One region of the Streptosporangium sp. NPDC000396 genome, then DNA from elsewhere that is predicted to be linked to it. Evidence: riboswitches for the same ligand, from Rfam matches in the RefSeq annotation. Region 1 holds a riboswitch; each other region holds the start of a gene.
The links. A riboswitch is a leader RNA that binds a small molecule or an ion and turns the genes downstream of it on or off. The one in region 1 is predicted to bind cobalamin.

Region 1 (3,857 bases):
TCTCGTCGTAGGAGGGGTGACGGCCCCGCTCCACGGCCAGGTCCGAAGAGGTGCCGTAGGCGGCCAGCGCGATCTCCTCGGAGATCCGGGTGGACAGCTCCAGCGCCTCGGGCGAGTCGAAGGGCAGCCGCAGCGTGAAGAACACGTCCGCCAGGCCCATCACGCCCAGCCCGATCGGCCGCCACCTGCGGTTGGCGGTCTCGGCCTCGGGGGTCGGGTAGAAGCCCAGGTCGATGGTCCGGTCCAGGAACCGCACGGCGGTGCGGACGGTCCGGCGCAGCCGTACCCAGTCGACCTCCTGACCGGTCAGGTGGGCGGCGAGGTTGATCGAGCCGAGGTTGCAGACGGCGGTCTCGGCGTCGTTGGTGACCTCGAGGATCTCGGTGCAGAGATTGGACAGGTGAATGACGTTCTCGGGGCGGGCCGTCTGGTTGGAGGTCCGGTTGGCCGCGTCCTTGAAGGTCATCCAGCCGTTGCCGGTCTGGGCGAGGGTGCGCATCATCCGGCCGTACAGGACCCGGGCCGGGACCTGCTTGACGAACCGGCCCTCGGCCTCGGCGGCCCGGTAGGCCTCGTCGAAGGCGGCGCCGTACAGGTCGGTGAGGTGCGGGACCTCCTTGGGGTCGAGCAGCGACCACACGGCGTCGGCCTCGACCCGGCGCATGAACTCGTCGGGGATCCAGTTGGCCAGGTTCAGGTTGTGCGTACGGCGGGCCTCCTCCCCGGTGTTGTCCCGCAGCTCCAGGAACTCCTCGATGTCGGCGTGCCAGGTCTCCAGATAGACGCAGGCCGCGCCCTTACGGCGGCCGCCCTGGTTGACCGCGGCGACGCTGGAGTCCAGCGTGCGCAGCCAGGGCACGATGCCGTTGGAGTGGCCGTTGGTGCCCCGGATCAACGAACCACGCGAGCGGACCCGGGTCCAGGCGATGCCGATCCCCCCGGCGTACTTGGACAGCCGCGCGACCTGCCCGTAGCGCTCGTAGATGGCCTCCAGCTCGTCCCGGGGAGAGTCGAGCAGGAAGCAGGAGGACAGCTGGGGCCTGCGCGAGCCGGAGTTGAACAGGGTGGGCGAGCTGGGCAGGTAGGACAGGGTGGCCATGAGCTCGTAGAGCTCCGCGGCCTCCTCGACCGTCTCCGACAGGCCGCAGGCCACCCGGAGGAAGAAGTGCTGCGGGCGCTCCAGGACCTTGCGGGTCTCGGGGTGCCGCAGCAGGTAGCGGTCGTAGACCGTGCGCAGCCCGAAATACTCGAACCTGCCGTCGGCGTCCTGGGCCACCAGCGCGTCCAGTGCCTCGGCGTGGGCGGCCACGAAGGCGGCCAGCCCCTCCTGGACCAGCCCGGCCGCGTGGGTCGCGGCGATGGACTCGGAGAAGGTCCGGACTCCGTGTCCGGCGGCCTCGTCGGCGATCAGCTCGGCCAGCAGCCCGGCAGCGATCTTGGAGTTCTCCGGGTCGGTGATGACCCGGGCGGCGGCCTCCTCGATGGCCAACCGGCGGTCGGCCAGGTCGCTCCCGGCCTCCTTGGCGTCCCCGACCAAGGTCAGTGTCACGTACTACCCCTCGCGTGCTCGAATTCCCCATACGGCTTCCCGCCAGAAGGGCGCACGCGTCTGAAGCGATTCCGGGCACGCCGGACCGCCTCGTCCCGCGAACCCTCCCTCGAGGCCCTGGACAGTGTTCGTGGTCGAGCCCGCCTCGCCTCGCACGCTTCGGGCCGCTCCACGCGTCCCTCGGTGCCCGGCTCGGCTCCCTCTCCCACATGTCACCGGCAGGTCTTCGGGCTCGCGGGCGCCTCGCACACGCCTACTGGCCGTCGCTTCCCGGGCAAGGTGCACCCAGTGCTCTCATGACGGCGGTCGTTCCCGCTCACCGCTGCGGGGCAGCCCCGGATTCCCACCGGGTTCCCTCTTGCCTCGCCCCCTGCGGGGCGAACCAGCGACGAGCAGGATCCTACATCTAGTGCCGCCCGACGCAACTACCCCAACAGCTTGTGGCGATAGCTTGTGGCGGTAGCACTCAGTAGTCCGAGTTCACCGAGAACTCCCCGGGTGCGGCCGGTCTCGGTGGTGAGCCACTGGCGGAAATCGTCCCCGCTCAGGTAGACCCGGTTCCAGCCGTTGGCCGCGCACAGGGCCCGCCAGCGCGGCGAACCGTCGATGCGGTCGCACAGGGCGACGGCCGCGTCCCGGTCCTCCCGGCTCATGCCGCGCGGGCCGAGCACCCCGCACCAGTCGGTGTACTCCAGCCGGACGTCCAGCTCCATCAGCGTCGGCGCGTCGATCCCCTCGATCCGCTCGGCGGAGGAGACCACCAGCGGCCGCAGGCGGCCGGCGGCGATCTCGGGCATGAAGGAGCGGGCGGACCCCAGGAGCGCGGCCACGCGACCGTCGTGGACCGCCTCGAAGGCCTCCGGCCAGCCGGAGTACGCGGCGTAGTCCAGCAGCCGGGCGTCCACCCCCAGGCATTTGCCGATCATGCCGTAGAGCACGTGGTCGGAACCACCCTCCAGGCGGCCTCCCACCACCAGCCCGGCCGGGTTCCGGCGAAGCACCGCGGCGAAGTCCTCGAAGGAGCGCAGCCGGGACTTGACCGGGACGGCCAGGACCGCCCAGTCGCCGACCAGCCGGGCCAGGGGTGTGGTGGACTTCACCACCGAGGCGGCGTTGGCGATCTCCGCCCCCGCCACCATCGGCATTCCGGTGAGGAGCAGCCTGCCTTCGCGTACGAACGGGCCGCGGGCCGTGACGAACGCCCCCAGGGCGGCCGAGCCCAGGCCTCCCGGATAGTTGCTCACCTCGACCATCCGGGCCAGCCCCTCCGCGACCAGGACCGCGGCCAGCGCGCGGGCGGCCTGGTCCCAGCCCTGCCCGCGGGCCGCGGGCGCGACGATGGTCAACCGGTTCATGACCGGCGCGCCGGTGCCGCCCACCCTGCCACAGCCGCCGGCGACCGCGAGCCCCGCGGCGAGCGAGAGGAATCGCCTGCGGTGCATAAGCGCCCTCCCCCCAAGAACCCCCAATACCCTAGGTTACAGACATGTCACTTTCTGACACATGTCGGGGGGTCTTATCACCATCAGGCGGCTTACAGGGGCCTCAGAGATGCCTGGGGAATTCGGTCACTCCACGGTGACGCTCTTCGCCAGGTTGCGAGGCTTGTCCACATCGCGCTCCAGCGCCACGGCCGCGTGGTAGGCGAAGATCTGCAGCGGGATCGACATCAGGATCGGGTCCAGCTCGACCTCGTTCTTGGGCAGCACGACACAGTCGTCGGCCAGCTTGGGGTCGGCCGTACGGTGCCCGACCATGAGCACCTGGCCACCACGCGCGCGGATCTCGCCCAGGGTCGTGAGGTTCTTGTCCAGCAGCTCGTCGTCGGGGACGATCGCCACGGTCGGCATCTCGGGGCCGATCAGCGCCAGCGGGCCGTGCTTGAGCTCGCTGGCCGGGTAGGCCTCGGCGTGCACGTAGGAGATCTCCTTGAGCTTCTGCGCGCCCTCGCGGGCCACCGGGTAACCCCGGACCCGGCCCACGAACATCATGCTCGGCGAGTGGGCGTACTTCCGCGCGAGCTCCTTGATCTGCGGCTCCAGCGCGAGGATCTCCTTGATCTGGCCGGGCAGCCTGCGCAGGCCCTCGCAGATGCGGCGGCCGTCGGCCGGGGACAGGTCGCGCACCCGGCCCAGGTGCAGCGCGAGCAGTGCGAAGGCCACGGCGGTCGACGTGAACGCCTTCGTGCTCGCCACGGAGACCTCGGGACCGGCGTGCAGGTAGACGCCGCCGTCACACTCACGGGCGATCGCGCTGCCGACGGTGTTGACGATGCCGAGCACCCGGCCGCCCTTGCGCTTGAGCTCCT
Region 2 (3,857 bases), on a different contig from region 1:
GACGCTCCGTACTCGATGACCAGAGGCAGAGCCGCCGCCACGATCATCGCGCGGCGCTGGTCAGGGTCCATCGCCGGAGCGCGGCGTCGGCCAGAGGTCTCGGTCATGGTGCCGATTATCATGAGTGAGCACTCACTCAGGCAAATGTCCTCCACCGGCCGCTCACCATGCCCGGTGGCGGAACAGGAGGACTACAGGATCGGCTCGGTCCCGCCCACCGGTTGCCTGGTCCAGGCCTGGTGCTCGGACTCGCGGATCTCCTCCTCGGCGGTCTGCTCCACCCTGGCCATGGCGATCCGCAGGATCGGCGGGGCCATCAGCGAGGTCACGATCGCGACGAGCACCACGATGGTGTACGCCTCGACGCTGAGGATGCCCAGCCGCAGGCCGACCATGGCGACCACGACCTCGATCACGCCGCGGGCGTTGAGCCCGGCGCCGAGCGCGAGCGCCTCCCACCTGTTGAGCCTGCTCAGCCGCGCCCCGGCGTAGGCGCCGAGGAACTTCCCGATGATCGCGATGGCCAGTACGGCGAGCCCGGCGAGCAACACCTCGGGCCTGGCCAGCGCCGTCAGGTCCATCCGCAGGCCCGCGGTGGCGAAGAAGATCGGCGCGAACCCCGACAGCACGACCGTGCGCAGCGGGGCGAGCCTGGACGGGGCGACCCTGCCCGCGCTGCCGATGAGGATGCCGCAGACGAACGCTCCGAAGACCGCCTCCAGGCCCAGCGCGTGGGTCCCGGCCGCGGCGAGCAGGATGAGCACGGCCGCGGTGGCGACGGTCGGCCCCGGCTCGTCCGACTTGCCAGTGAGCTGTAACACTCCCCTGACCAGCGGGCGGCCGAGCGTGAGCGCGAACACGACGATGGCGACCAGGTAGGCCAGCGAGGTCAGCACGGTGCCGGTGGACACCGCGTTCACGGCCATCGCGCTCACGATCGACAGCATGAACCAGCCGAAGGCGTCGTCGATCATGCCGGCGGTCAGCGTGAGCTGGCCGATGTTGCGGTGCAGCAGCTTCATGTCCATGAGCGTCTTGGCGATGACCGGGATCGCGCTGACGCACATCGCCACGCCCAGGAACAGCGCGAAGACGGTGGTGTCGGTGCCGTCCGGGATCAATGCCTTGGGCAGCAGGAAACCGGCGCCGATGCCCAGCCCGAGCGGGACGACGAGGCCGCCGACGCTGACCCCGGCGGCCGTGACGCCACGCCGCCGAACCAGACCCATGTCCATGTGGATGCCGGTGAGGCCGACCAGCAGCAGCACGCCGATCTGGCCGACCGCGTCGAGCAGGTGAAACTGCTCGGGGACGGCGGGGAACAACCAGCCCTGCATGCCCGGCGCGACGTGCGCCAGGAAGGAAGGACCGAGGACCACACCGACGAACAGTTCGCCGACGACGGCGGGCATGCCGAACCGGGTGGCGAGCCGGCCGAAAACCAGTGCCAGCATGAGCAGCAGGCCCACCTGGAGCAGGAACACGAGCAGGTTGTGGGCGGCGATCGGTGCTACGGGAGCACCCAGCGAGACGAGCATCATCCTCCCTCAGGGATGAGCGATTCGTAAAAGATCTACCCCTGGCCGTTCGGGACCCACCCGGAAGCAAGTCACGAACCGATCACGGCGGCGTTGCCGGCGGAAGCACCCGCAGCGCTGCCAGTGGGAGCCACGGCCTTCCGCACTTTCGCCGGAGCCGGGTTATGCTGCCCGTGCGGCTGGTTCGCCGCTCCCCGGTGGAGCGGCGAGGCAACAGGGAACCCGGTGCGATTCCGGGACTGCCCCGCAGCGGTGAGTGGGAACGACCGCCGTCACACAAGCACTGGGTGAACGACCACCTGGGAAGCGACGGCCAGTAGGAAACCGACACGACGCCCACGAGTCCGAATACCTGCCACCGCCCGCGCGCCGGCCGGTGCGCGGAATGTCCATGGCCTCGCGGGAGGGTCAGAGGGTCTACCTCGCCATGCCCGCCGAGACCGGGTTCCACGAGGGAAAAGGACCCATGAGAGACCAGCGCACCACCATTCTCGGCTATCCCAGGATCGGCCCCGACCGGGAGCTGAAGAAGGCCGTCGAGTCCTACTGGGCGGGCGGAATCGACTCCACCGGGCTTCAGGAAGCCGCCCGCGCCCTGCGCGAGCGCACCTGGACCGAGCTACGCGACGCGGGACTGACCGGCATCCCCTCCAACACCTTCTCCTTCTACGACCATGTCCTCGACACCAGCGTGATGGTCGGCGCCATCCCCGACCGTTTCACCGCCCTCGACGGCCTGGAGCGCTATTTCGCCATGGCTCGTGGCGCCCAGGGAATCGCCCCCCTGGAGATGACCAAATGGTTCAACACGAACTACCACTACCTCGTGCCGGAGGTGGGCCCGCAGACGCGATTCCGGCTGGCCTGGGAAAAGCCCCTGGCGGAGTACGGCGAAGCCAGGCGCCTGGGCATCGAGACCAGGCCGGTGCTGGTCGGCCCGCTCACCTACCTGCTGCTGTCCAAGTCCACCGAGGCCTCCTTCACGCCGCTCCGGCTCCTGGACGACCTGCTCGACGTCTACGCCGAGCTGCTGGAGCGGCTGGCCACCGCCGGAGTCACCGAAGTGCAGCTCGACGAACCGGCGCTGGCCGCGGACCGGTCGGCCGAAGAGCTGAAGGCGCTCGCCCGCGCCTATGACCACCTCGGCGGGCTCAGCCATCGCCCGAGGCTGCTGGTCGCCACCTGCTTCGGCGAGATCGGCGACGCGCTGCCCGTGCTGGCGGCGACCCGCGTCGAGGCCATCGGGCTGGACTTCGTCGCCGGCCCCGGCAACCTGACGGCGGCGGCCTCGATTCCCGGGCTGGCGAACAAGACCGTGGTGGCCGGGGTGGTGAACGGCCGCAACGTGTGGCGCACCCGGCTGCCCGACGCGCTGTCCACCTGCGCGGCGCTGCTCGGGCTGGCCGGAGAGGTGGTCGTCTCCACCTCCTGCTCGCTGCTGCACGTCCCGCTCGATCTGGAGCGGGAGGCGGCGATGCCCGAGGGGCTGGCGTTCGCCCGGCAGAAGGTGGCGGAGGTCGTGGCGATCGGCCGTGCGATGAGGGAGGGGCCGGACGCGGTCGTGCCCGCCGTACCGGCCAGAGCTCCGGTGGACGCGCGGGTCCGGGCCCGGCTGGAGGCGCTGGGTGAGGGTACGGCGCGGGCCGGTCACGCCGAGCGGGCGGCGATCCAGCGGGCGGCGCTGAGACTGCCGCCGCTGCCCACGACCACGATCGGCTCGTTCCCCCAGACGGACGCGGTCCGGCGGGCCCGCGCCGACCTGCGGGAAGGCCGGATCGACCGGGCGACGTACGAGGCGGCGATACGGGTCGAGATCGACTCGGTGATCGCCCTGCAGGAGGACATCGGGCTGGACGTGCTGGTCCACGGTGAGCCCGAGCGCAACGACATGGTCCAGTACTTCGCCGAGCAGCTTGACGGGTACGCCACCACCGAGCACGGCTGGGTCCAGTCGTACGGCACGCGGTGCGTGCGACCGCCGATCCTGTTCGGGGACGTGGCCAGGCCGGAGCCGATGACGGTGGGCTGGACCGTCTACGCCCAGTCCCGGACCGGCAGTCCCGTCAAGGGCATGCTGACCGGGCCGGTCACCATGCTGGCCTGGTCGTTCGTCCGGGAGGACCAGCCTCTGGCCGATACCGCGCGGCAGGTGGCGCTGGCGTTGCGGGACGAGATCCGTGACCTGGAGGCGGCGGGTATCCGGATCATCCAGGTGGACGAGCCCGCGCTGCGGGAGCTGCTGCCGCTCAAGGCGGCCGATCGTGACGCCTACCTGGCCTGGGCGGTCGCCGCGTTCCGGTTCGCCACCTCGGGCGTGTC
Region 3 (3,857 bases), on a different contig from region 1:
ACCCCTTCGCGCTCGACGTAGCAGGTGCCGAGGGCGGCGGCGTCCAGCAGCAGGTCGACCAGGTGATCGTGGAGCAGGTTGACCTCGTCCACGTAGAGAACGCCCCGGTGAGCTCCCGCCAGGAGGCCGGGCTCGAAGGCCTTCACCCCCTCGGTGAGCGCCCGTTCGAGGTCGAGCGAGCCGGCCAGACGGTCCTCGGAGGCGCCGACCGGCAGCTCGACCAGGCGCGCGGGCCGTACGGCACCGGCCCGGGAAGCCCCCGGCGGCGCGTCCGCCGCAGGCACCTCGTGCGGCCCGTCGGGGCATTCGGGGTCCGGCGCGGCGGGGTCACAGGAGAAACGGCAACCGTGCACCACCTCGACGGGTGGCAGGAGCGCCGCCAGTGCCCGCACGATCGTGGACTTCGCGGTGCCCTTCTCCCCCCGGACCAGCACTCCGCCGACGCGGGGGGACACGGCGTTGAGGAGGAGCGCGAGCTTCAGGTCCTCCGATCCCACGATCGCGGTGAAGGGATAACGCGGGTCACGCACCTTCGGGATCTCCTTGAATGTCGTCATGCGGGGTAGCTCAACCGCCAGCGCCCGTCCCGGCCGGTGAGCGCGACGCGGGCCAGCGGCGCGACGTCGACACGCCAGAACGCCTGGGCGGGCGCGCCGAGCGCGTGGACGACCGCGGCGCGGATGACCGGGGGATGGGTGACCGCGACGAGCCTGCCGGGAGCCCGGCGGGACAGCCAGCCGGACACCCGGCCGAGGAGATCGGTGATCGACTCTCCCCCGTGGGGTGCGGCGGCGGGGTCGGTGAGCCAGGCGGCGAGGCCTTCGGGCTCGGCCGCCTCGACCTCGCCGAGCGTCCTGCCCCTCCAGCGCCCGTAGTCGCAGTCGGCGAGCAGCGGGTCGGGGTCGGCCCGCAGGCCGAGGGCCTCGGCCGTCTGGACACAGCGCAGCTCGGCGGCGCAGGCCGCCGAGCCGGGGCCGAACTGCGGGGCCAGGGCGGCGGCCCGGCGCAGGCCGGGTTCGTCGAGCGGTTCGTCGCCCGGGAACACGGCCCGCGCCGTCGCCGGCGTCGAGGCGTGACAGACCAGCAGCAGGCGGGTGACCCCCGAGGGGAGCATCACACCGGGCTGCGTTTGCGCGCGGCGAAGGCGAACAGCGCGCCGACGCCGAGCCAGAACACCGCCTGCGTGCCTATGGAGGCGATCCGGAAGTCCCACAGAAGGTCCGCGGGGAAGCCCTTGGGCACCTCGTTGATCTTCGGCAGGAGGATCCAGGCCGCCGCCACCGGCACCAGCACCGCGGCGCCCGCGGCCAGCCAGCGCAGCCATGGCTCGCTCTGGGAGACGTAACGGTAGGTGGCCGTGCCCGCGGCGACGGCGAGGATCCCGATGGCCACGGCGACCAGGTAGAGCACGGTGCGCTGGTCGATCGTCTCGGGGTCACCGACGGCGGGCGGGTTGGCGGGATATTTGACGAAGGGGACGAGAACGATCGCGGTGAACGCGGCGGCCGCGAGAGTGATCGCGAGCGCCGGTTCCGACGCGGGCCCGACCCGGCCGCGCACGGCCGCGTACGCGAGGGCGAACAGGCCGCCGACGGCCAGGCCGTACAGGGCGAGGGCGAGGAAGAGCCCGAACCGCTGGCCGTTCCTGCTGACCAGTTCCTCGCCGTCGTCGTGGGAGTGCTCGGCGGGCTCGGCCGCCTCGTGGGAGTGGGATCCGGCTGGGGAGGCGGCCGCGGCCGCCTCCTCCAGCGCGATGGCCTGGTCGATGCGCGGCTCGCCCACGGTGTAGGCGAAGGCGGCCGCGAGCAGCCCGGCGATCAGCCCGACGAGCATGCCCCGGACGAGGAGTTTGACGATCACGTGCGGCTCAGTGGCACGGGACGCCGAGCAGGTGACGCCCGTCGTGCATGAGTTCGTGCAGGTAGTTCCCGGTCTGCGAGATCGCGCCCTGGTCGAAGGCGACCAGGTAGGCGACGAGCAGGAGCACCGGTACGGCGATCAGCCAGCGGGTGAGAGAAGTCCACGGGATGGACTGGGTCTGCGGAGCCGAGATCTGGCTCACAGCCACCTCCTTCGGGATTTACGCGTCCCTTTTCGTAAGGCCGGTGGCGGTCGAGTGACCTGGCTTCCGGCTTTTGGGGCCGGTTACAGTGGCGCGACCGCACCGGAATCTCACCGGACTTCCCTCGCACCGCCACAAAACACCCGGAACGTACCCCGGCTGCTTATCCCTCGTCAATCCAGACAACCAACAATAGACTGCCGAAATGCACCATTTGCGCCTTTTATCCGGAAATAACTCGCGGAGTGGCGGCCCGGCCCGGGCCGCCACTCCGCGAGCGGGCGGTCACTGCTCGCCGGTGAGGGCGGCCACCAGATCCGACGCCGTGCGGCAGCGGTCGAACAGCTCGCCCACATGGGCCCTGGTGCCGCGCAACGGCTCCAGGGTCGGGACGCGCTGCAGGGACTCGCGGCCGGGGATGTCGAAGATGACCGAGTCCCAGGAGGCGGCCGCGACCGATTCGCTGAACTGGCTCAGGCAACGGCCGCGGAAGTAGGCGCGCGTGTCGCTGGGCGGGGCCTCGATGGCCCGCTGCACCTCCTCCTCGGTGACCAGGCGCTGCATCCGGCCCCGGGCGACCAGCCGGTTGTACAGGCCGCGGTCGGGACGGATGTCGGAGTACTGCAGATCCACGAGCTGCAGGCGCGGGTGGGACCAGGCGAGGCCGTCACGGGAGCGGTAGCCCTCCAGCAGCTCCAGCTTGGCCACCCAGTCGAGCTCCCGGGAGAGCTGCATCGGGTCCTCGGCCAGCCGGGTGAGAACCGACTCCCAGCGGTCCAGGACGTCCTTGGTGAGCTCGTCCACGCCGTTGCCGCTGCGCTCCTCGGCGTACTTGCGGGCCAGCTCCAGATACTCCATCTGGAGCTGGACGGCCGTGAGCTTGCGGCCGTCGCGCATCGGGATCTCGTATCTGAGCGTCGGGTCGTGGGAGACCGCGCGCAGCGCCTGGACGGGATTGTCCACGGCGAGATCACGGGTGAAGTAGCCGTCCTCGATCATGGCGAGGATCAGCGCGGTGGAGCCCAGCTTCAGGTAGGTGGAGATCTCCGACATGTTGGCGTCGCCGATGATGACGTGCAGGCGACGGTATTTCTCCGGGTCGGCGTGGGGCTCGTCGCGAGTGTTGATGATCGGCCGCTTGAGCGTGGTCTCCAGGCCCACCTCGACCTCGAAGAAGTCGGCTCGCTGGCTGATCTGGAAGCCCTCGCCGCGCGAGTCCTGGCCGATGCCGACCTTTCCCGCGCCGGTGACCACCTGCCGGGAGACGAAGAACGGCGTCAGGTATCTGACGATGTCGGCGAACGGCGTGGCCCGCCTCATCAGGTAGTTCTCGTGACAGCCGTAGGAGGCGCCCTTGTTGTCGGTGTTGTTCTTGTAGAGCTGGATCGGGGCGTTGGACGGGACCGCCGAGGCGCGGACCGCGGCGTCGTGCATGACCCGCTCCCCCGCCTTGTCCCAGATCACCGCGGCCCGCGGGTTGGTGCACTCGGGAGTGGAGTATTCGGGATGGGCGTGATCCACATACAGCCGAGCACCGTTGGTAAGGATCACGTTGGCCAGGCCCAGATCCTCGTCCGTGAGCTGGCTCTGATCGGCCATCTCCCTGGACAGGTCGAAGCCCCGTGCGTCACGCAGGGGGTTCTCCTCTTCGAAGTCCCACCGCGCCCGCCGAGCCCTGGCCGCCGACGCGGCCAGGTAGGCGTTGACGACTTGCGAGGAGGTCACCATCGCGTTGGCCCCCGGCTGTCCGGGCACGGAGATACCGTATTCGGTCTCGATGCCCATCACCCGCCGT
Region 4 (3,857 bases), on a different contig from region 1:
GATCACGTCCGCCTCACCGATCAGGCGGGCGGCCTTGACGGTCACCAGCTCCGGATCGCCCGGCCCGAGCCCCACTCCCCACAGCCGTCCGGTCACGTTGTCGCTCATTCTTCCTCGCTCGCGATCGCGTTGACCGCGGCGGCGGTCATCGCGCTTCCACCCCGGCGGCCGTGCACGACCAGGTACTCCAGGCCCGCCGGGTGCTCGGCCAGGGCCTGCTTGGACTCGGCGGCGCCGATGAAGCCGACCGGGATCCCGAGCACGGCGGCCGGCCGCCCGGCGCCCTCCTCGACCATCTCCAGCAGCCGGAACAGCGCGGTCGGCGCGTTGCCGATCGCGACCACGGATCCCTCCAGCCGGTCGCGCCACAGCTCCAGCGCCGCGGCGCTGCGGGTGGTGCCCAGCCGCTCGGCGAGCTCCGGCACGCCCGGCTCGCCCAGCGTGCAGATCACCTCGTTGCCGGCGGGCAGCCGGCGGCGGGTCACCCCGGAGGCGACCATCATCGCGTCGCACAGCACCGGCGCGCCCGCGCGCAGGGCCGCGCGCGCCGAGGCGACCACGCCGGGTGACCATCCGAGGTCGGTGACCAGGTCGACCATCCCGCAGGAGTGGATCATGCGGACCGCCACCTGGGCGACATCCGCGGGCAGACCTCCCAGGTCGGCCTCGGCGCGGATGGTGGCGAAGGAACGGCGGTAGATCTCCGCGCCGTCGCGGACGTAGTCGATCACGTTCCTCCTCTGACGGCCGTCAACGCGGCCGTGGTCTCTTCGATGCCCGCACAGGTCACGCCGCGGCCGTCCAGGTCCACGCGGTAGCCGTCGCCGGTGGCGACCACGTCGGCGACTCGCCCCCGGGGACGGCCGCAGCGCCGTTCGCAGCCCGCCCAGTGCACGGGGAGCGTACCGGTGCGCGGGGAATCCGCCACACGCGGGGCGACGGCACGGGCCGCGTCGGCCTGCACGTCGGCCAGCGACCTGGCGCAGCCGGGGCGGCCGGTGCAGGCCGTCACGCCGATCCACGGCGAGGCGGGGTCGGTGACCAGGCCCGCGTCCGCCAGCAGGCCGATCGCCCGGGAGACTTCGGCACGGGCCAGACCGGGCAGGACCACGCCCCGCCACGGCGTCAGCCGTACCTCGCCGGAGCCGGAGGAGGCCAGGCGGGCGAGCAGTTCCGCCTGGGCGGAGGTCAGCCGCCCGAGGGGTATCGCGACCCCGAGGGCGACCTCTGGGCCGGTGGTGGTGCGCGATCGTTCGATGACGCCTACCGGGCCGAGCGTGACGGGGCGAAGCCGTACGCGGTCGGAGGACGTGAGCGCGGCGCGGGACGGCACCGGCGCGGGGGCGGCGGGATCGGCGGGCGCGGTCGTGGCGCGGGTCTGACCGACGCCGACGGCCGGGGCGGCGGAGGCGAGCATGGCGCCGGCCCGGGCCGCGACCCGTGCGGGACCGTCGGCCAGCTCGCCGATCCGCCAGGCGCCGGTTCCCTGGGCGGACGACTCCGCGAGGAACGCCTCGGCGGCGGCGAGCAGGGCGGGCACCATCGAGACCGCCGGCACGCGCAGGCCGCTGTCGGTGCCCGCGAGGATGACGGCGGCCTCCTCCGGGCCTGCCGGCAGGAGGCAGGCGTCGGCGCCGAGCCCGGCCACGTCCCCCCGGCCGTCGTCGAGGGCGAACATGAACCGCCCCGAGAGGGCGGCGAGGGCGGGCCGGGCGCACAGGCGCCGGTCCAGTTCGGCGACCAGGGGGGTGACGTCGAGAAGCCCGTCGCCGTCGAGCCCGGTCAGCGGGGAGGCGAGGATGTTGCGGACTTTCTCGTGGGTGGGCGACGGCAGCAGCCCCGCCGCGGCCATCCGGCTCGCGAACGCGTCCACGCCTCCCGGGCCGCCCGCCGGACCGGGGCCGGTGGCGAGGCCGCGGATCTGGACGTTCGCGCGGGAGGTCAGCTCGATGACGCCGCTCCCGCAGACGGTGGCGGCCTCGGCGAGGTCGCGCAGCTGGGAGGCGGTCAACCGGCCGCCGGGAATCCTGATCCGCGCCAGGCCGCCGTCGGCGGCGGCGTGCACCTGAAGTGCCCCCGGACATGCGTCTGAGCGCGATCGTCCGAAAGAGTCGCCTGTGACCACGCTGAGGATGTTAACTCCAGTTTCTTGCAAAGAGCCGGGCTGCCGTAGTCTCATCGTGGCGACGGCACAGGGAGGAAGCCGGTGTGAATCCGGCGCGGTCCCGCCACTGTAACCGGGGAGCGAACCCCACCCAGGCCACTGTCCGGCGACGGACGGGAAGGCCGGGGGGAGCACCGATCCGGGAGCCAGGAGACTCCAGCCGTCGTGGCCGACGACGACCCGGGGCGAGGACCCCGAGGGAGGAAGCTCTGTTGCGCTTTTCGCCGTTCCCCTGCGCCCCCGCGGCACCGCTGGGCCGTACCGCCTCGCTTCCCGTGGAGCGTGGCGCGTGATCCTCCTGCTCTCGACCTCGGACACCGACCTGCTCAGCGCCCGCGCGAGCGGCGCGGACTACCGGCTGGGCAACCCCGCCCGGCTCACCGCCGAAGATCTGCCGTCCCTGACGGAGGGCGCCGACCTGGTCGTGGTCCGGCTGCTCGGCGGGCGCCGCGCCTGGGAGGAGGGCCTGGACGCCCTGCTCGCCGGGCCCCGCCCCGTCGTCGTCCTCGGCGGCGAGCAGGCGCCGGACGCCGAGCTGATGGAACTGTCCACCGTGCCCGGCGGCGTCTGCGCCGAAGCGCACGCCTACCTCGCGCACGGCGGACCGGCCAACCTCGCCGAGCTCCACCGCTTCCTGTCCGACACCCTGCTGCTGACCGGACACGGGTTCGCCGCGCCCGCCCCCACCCCCGCCTGGGGCGTGCTGGAACGCCAGGCCCGCCGCGAGGACGGCCCGGTCGTCGGGGTGCTCTACTACCGGGCACACCATGTCGCGGGGAACACCGCCTTCGTCGAGACCCTCTGCTCGGCCGTCGAGGACGCGGGCGGCCGGGCTCTGCCCGTCTACTGCGCCTCCCTGCGCAGCGCGGAGCCCGGCCTGCTGGAGACCCTGCGCGCTGTGGACGCCCTGGTGGTGACCGTGCTCGCGGCCGGTGGCACCCGGCCGGCCACCGCGTCGGCGGGCGAGGACGACGAGGCCTGGGACGTCGGCGCGCTCGCCGAGCTGGACGTGCCGATCCTGCAGGGTCTGTGCCTGACGAGCAGCCGGGCGTCCTGGGAGGACAACGACGACGGCCTGTCCCCGCTCGACGCGGCCACCCAGGTCGCGATCCCCGAGTTCGACGGGCGGATCATCACGGTCCCGTTCTCCTTCAAGGAGATCGACGAGGACGGGCTGACCGTCTACGCGGCCGACCCGGAGCGCGCTGCGCGCGTGGCCGGCATCGCGGTACGGCACGCCGTGCTCCGGCACGTCCCGGCCGGCGAGCGGCGGATCGTGCTGATGCTCTCGGCCTATCCCACCAAGCATTCCCGGATCGGCAACGCCGTCGGCCTGGACACCCCCGCGAGCCTCGTCAGGCTGCTGGCCGCCCTGCGCGAGCACGGTTACGACATCGGCGCAGAGGGCGAGCTGCCGGGCGTGGCCGAGCAGGACGGCGACGCGCTGATCCACGCGCTCATCGCGGCGGGCGGGCAGGACCAGGAGTGGCTCACCGAGGAGCAACTGGCCGCCAACCCGGTCCGCGTCGCGGCGAGCCGGTACGCCGAGTGGTACGGCACGCTGCCGGCGGACCTGCGAGCCGGAATGGAGGAGCACTGGGGCCCCGCGCCGGGCGAGCTGTTCGTGGACAGGTCGCAGGACCCGGACGGCGAGATCGTGCTGGCCGCGCTGCGCGCCGGAAACGTCGTGGTC

Region 2: it holds a riboswitch for cobalamin, as region 1 does, so the genes downstream of both, metE (5-methyltetrahydropteroyltriglutamate--homocysteine S-methyltransferase) here and ACFY2X_RS14815 (ribonucleoside-diphosphate reductase subunit alpha) in region 1, are expected to answer to the same signal.
Region 3: it holds a riboswitch for cobalamin, as region 1 does, so the genes downstream of both, ACFY2X_RS05815 (CbtB domain-containing protein) here and ACFY2X_RS14815 (ribonucleoside-diphosphate reductase subunit alpha) in region 1, are expected to answer to the same signal.
Region 4: it holds a riboswitch for cobalamin, as region 1 does, so the genes downstream of both, cobN (cobaltochelatase subunit CobN) here and ACFY2X_RS14815 (ribonucleoside-diphosphate reductase subunit alpha) in region 1, are expected to answer to the same signal.

Annotation. Positions count from the first base shown of each region.
Region 1 covers NZ_JBIAZA010000008.1:82,335-86,191, forward strand. Annotated here, with positions in the region: gene ACFY2X_RS14815 (ribonucleoside-diphosphate reductase subunit alpha) at 1-1,549, opposite strand, end outside; cobalamin riboswitch at 1,749-1,951, opposite strand; gene ACFY2X_RS14820 (Bug family tripartite tricarboxylate transporter substrate binding protein) at 1,975-2,991, opposite strand; gene glmS (glutamine--fructose-6-phosphate transaminase (isomerizing)) at 3,118-3,857, opposite strand, start outside.
Region 2 covers NZ_JBIAZA010000011.1:210,897-214,753, forward strand. Annotated here, with positions in the region: gene ACFY2X_RS19785 (TetR/AcrR family transcriptional regulator) at 1-107, opposite strand, end outside; gene ACFY2X_RS19790 (cation:proton antiporter) at 192-1,538, opposite strand; cobalamin riboswitch at 1,702-1,913, shown strand; gene metE (5-methyltetrahydropteroyltriglutamate--homocysteine S-methyltransferase) at 2,005-3,857, shown strand, end outside.
Region 3 covers NZ_JBIAZA010000003.1:188,719-192,575, reverse strand. Annotated here, with positions in the region: gene ACFY2X_RS05830 (putative cobaltochelatase) at 1-557, opposite strand, end outside; gene ACFY2X_RS05825 (histidine phosphatase family protein) at 554-1,114, opposite strand; gene ACFY2X_RS05820 (CbtA family protein) at 1,114-1,860, opposite strand; gene ACFY2X_RS05815 (CbtB domain-containing protein) at 1,868-2,062, opposite strand; adenosylcobalamin (AdoCbl) riboswitch at 2,106-2,198, opposite strand; gene dop (depupylase/deamidase Dop) at 2,348-3,857, opposite strand, start outside.
Region 4 covers NZ_JBIAZA010000003.1:390,479-394,335, forward strand. Annotated here, with positions in the region: gene ACFY2X_RS06745 (precorrin-2 C(20)-methyltransferase) at 1-108, opposite strand, end outside; gene ACFY2X_RS06750 (precorrin-8X methylmutase) at 105-731, opposite strand; gene cobG (precorrin-3B synthase) at 728-2,179, opposite strand; cobalamin riboswitch at 2,144-2,340, shown strand; gene cobN (cobaltochelatase subunit CobN) at 2,454-3,857, shown strand, end outside.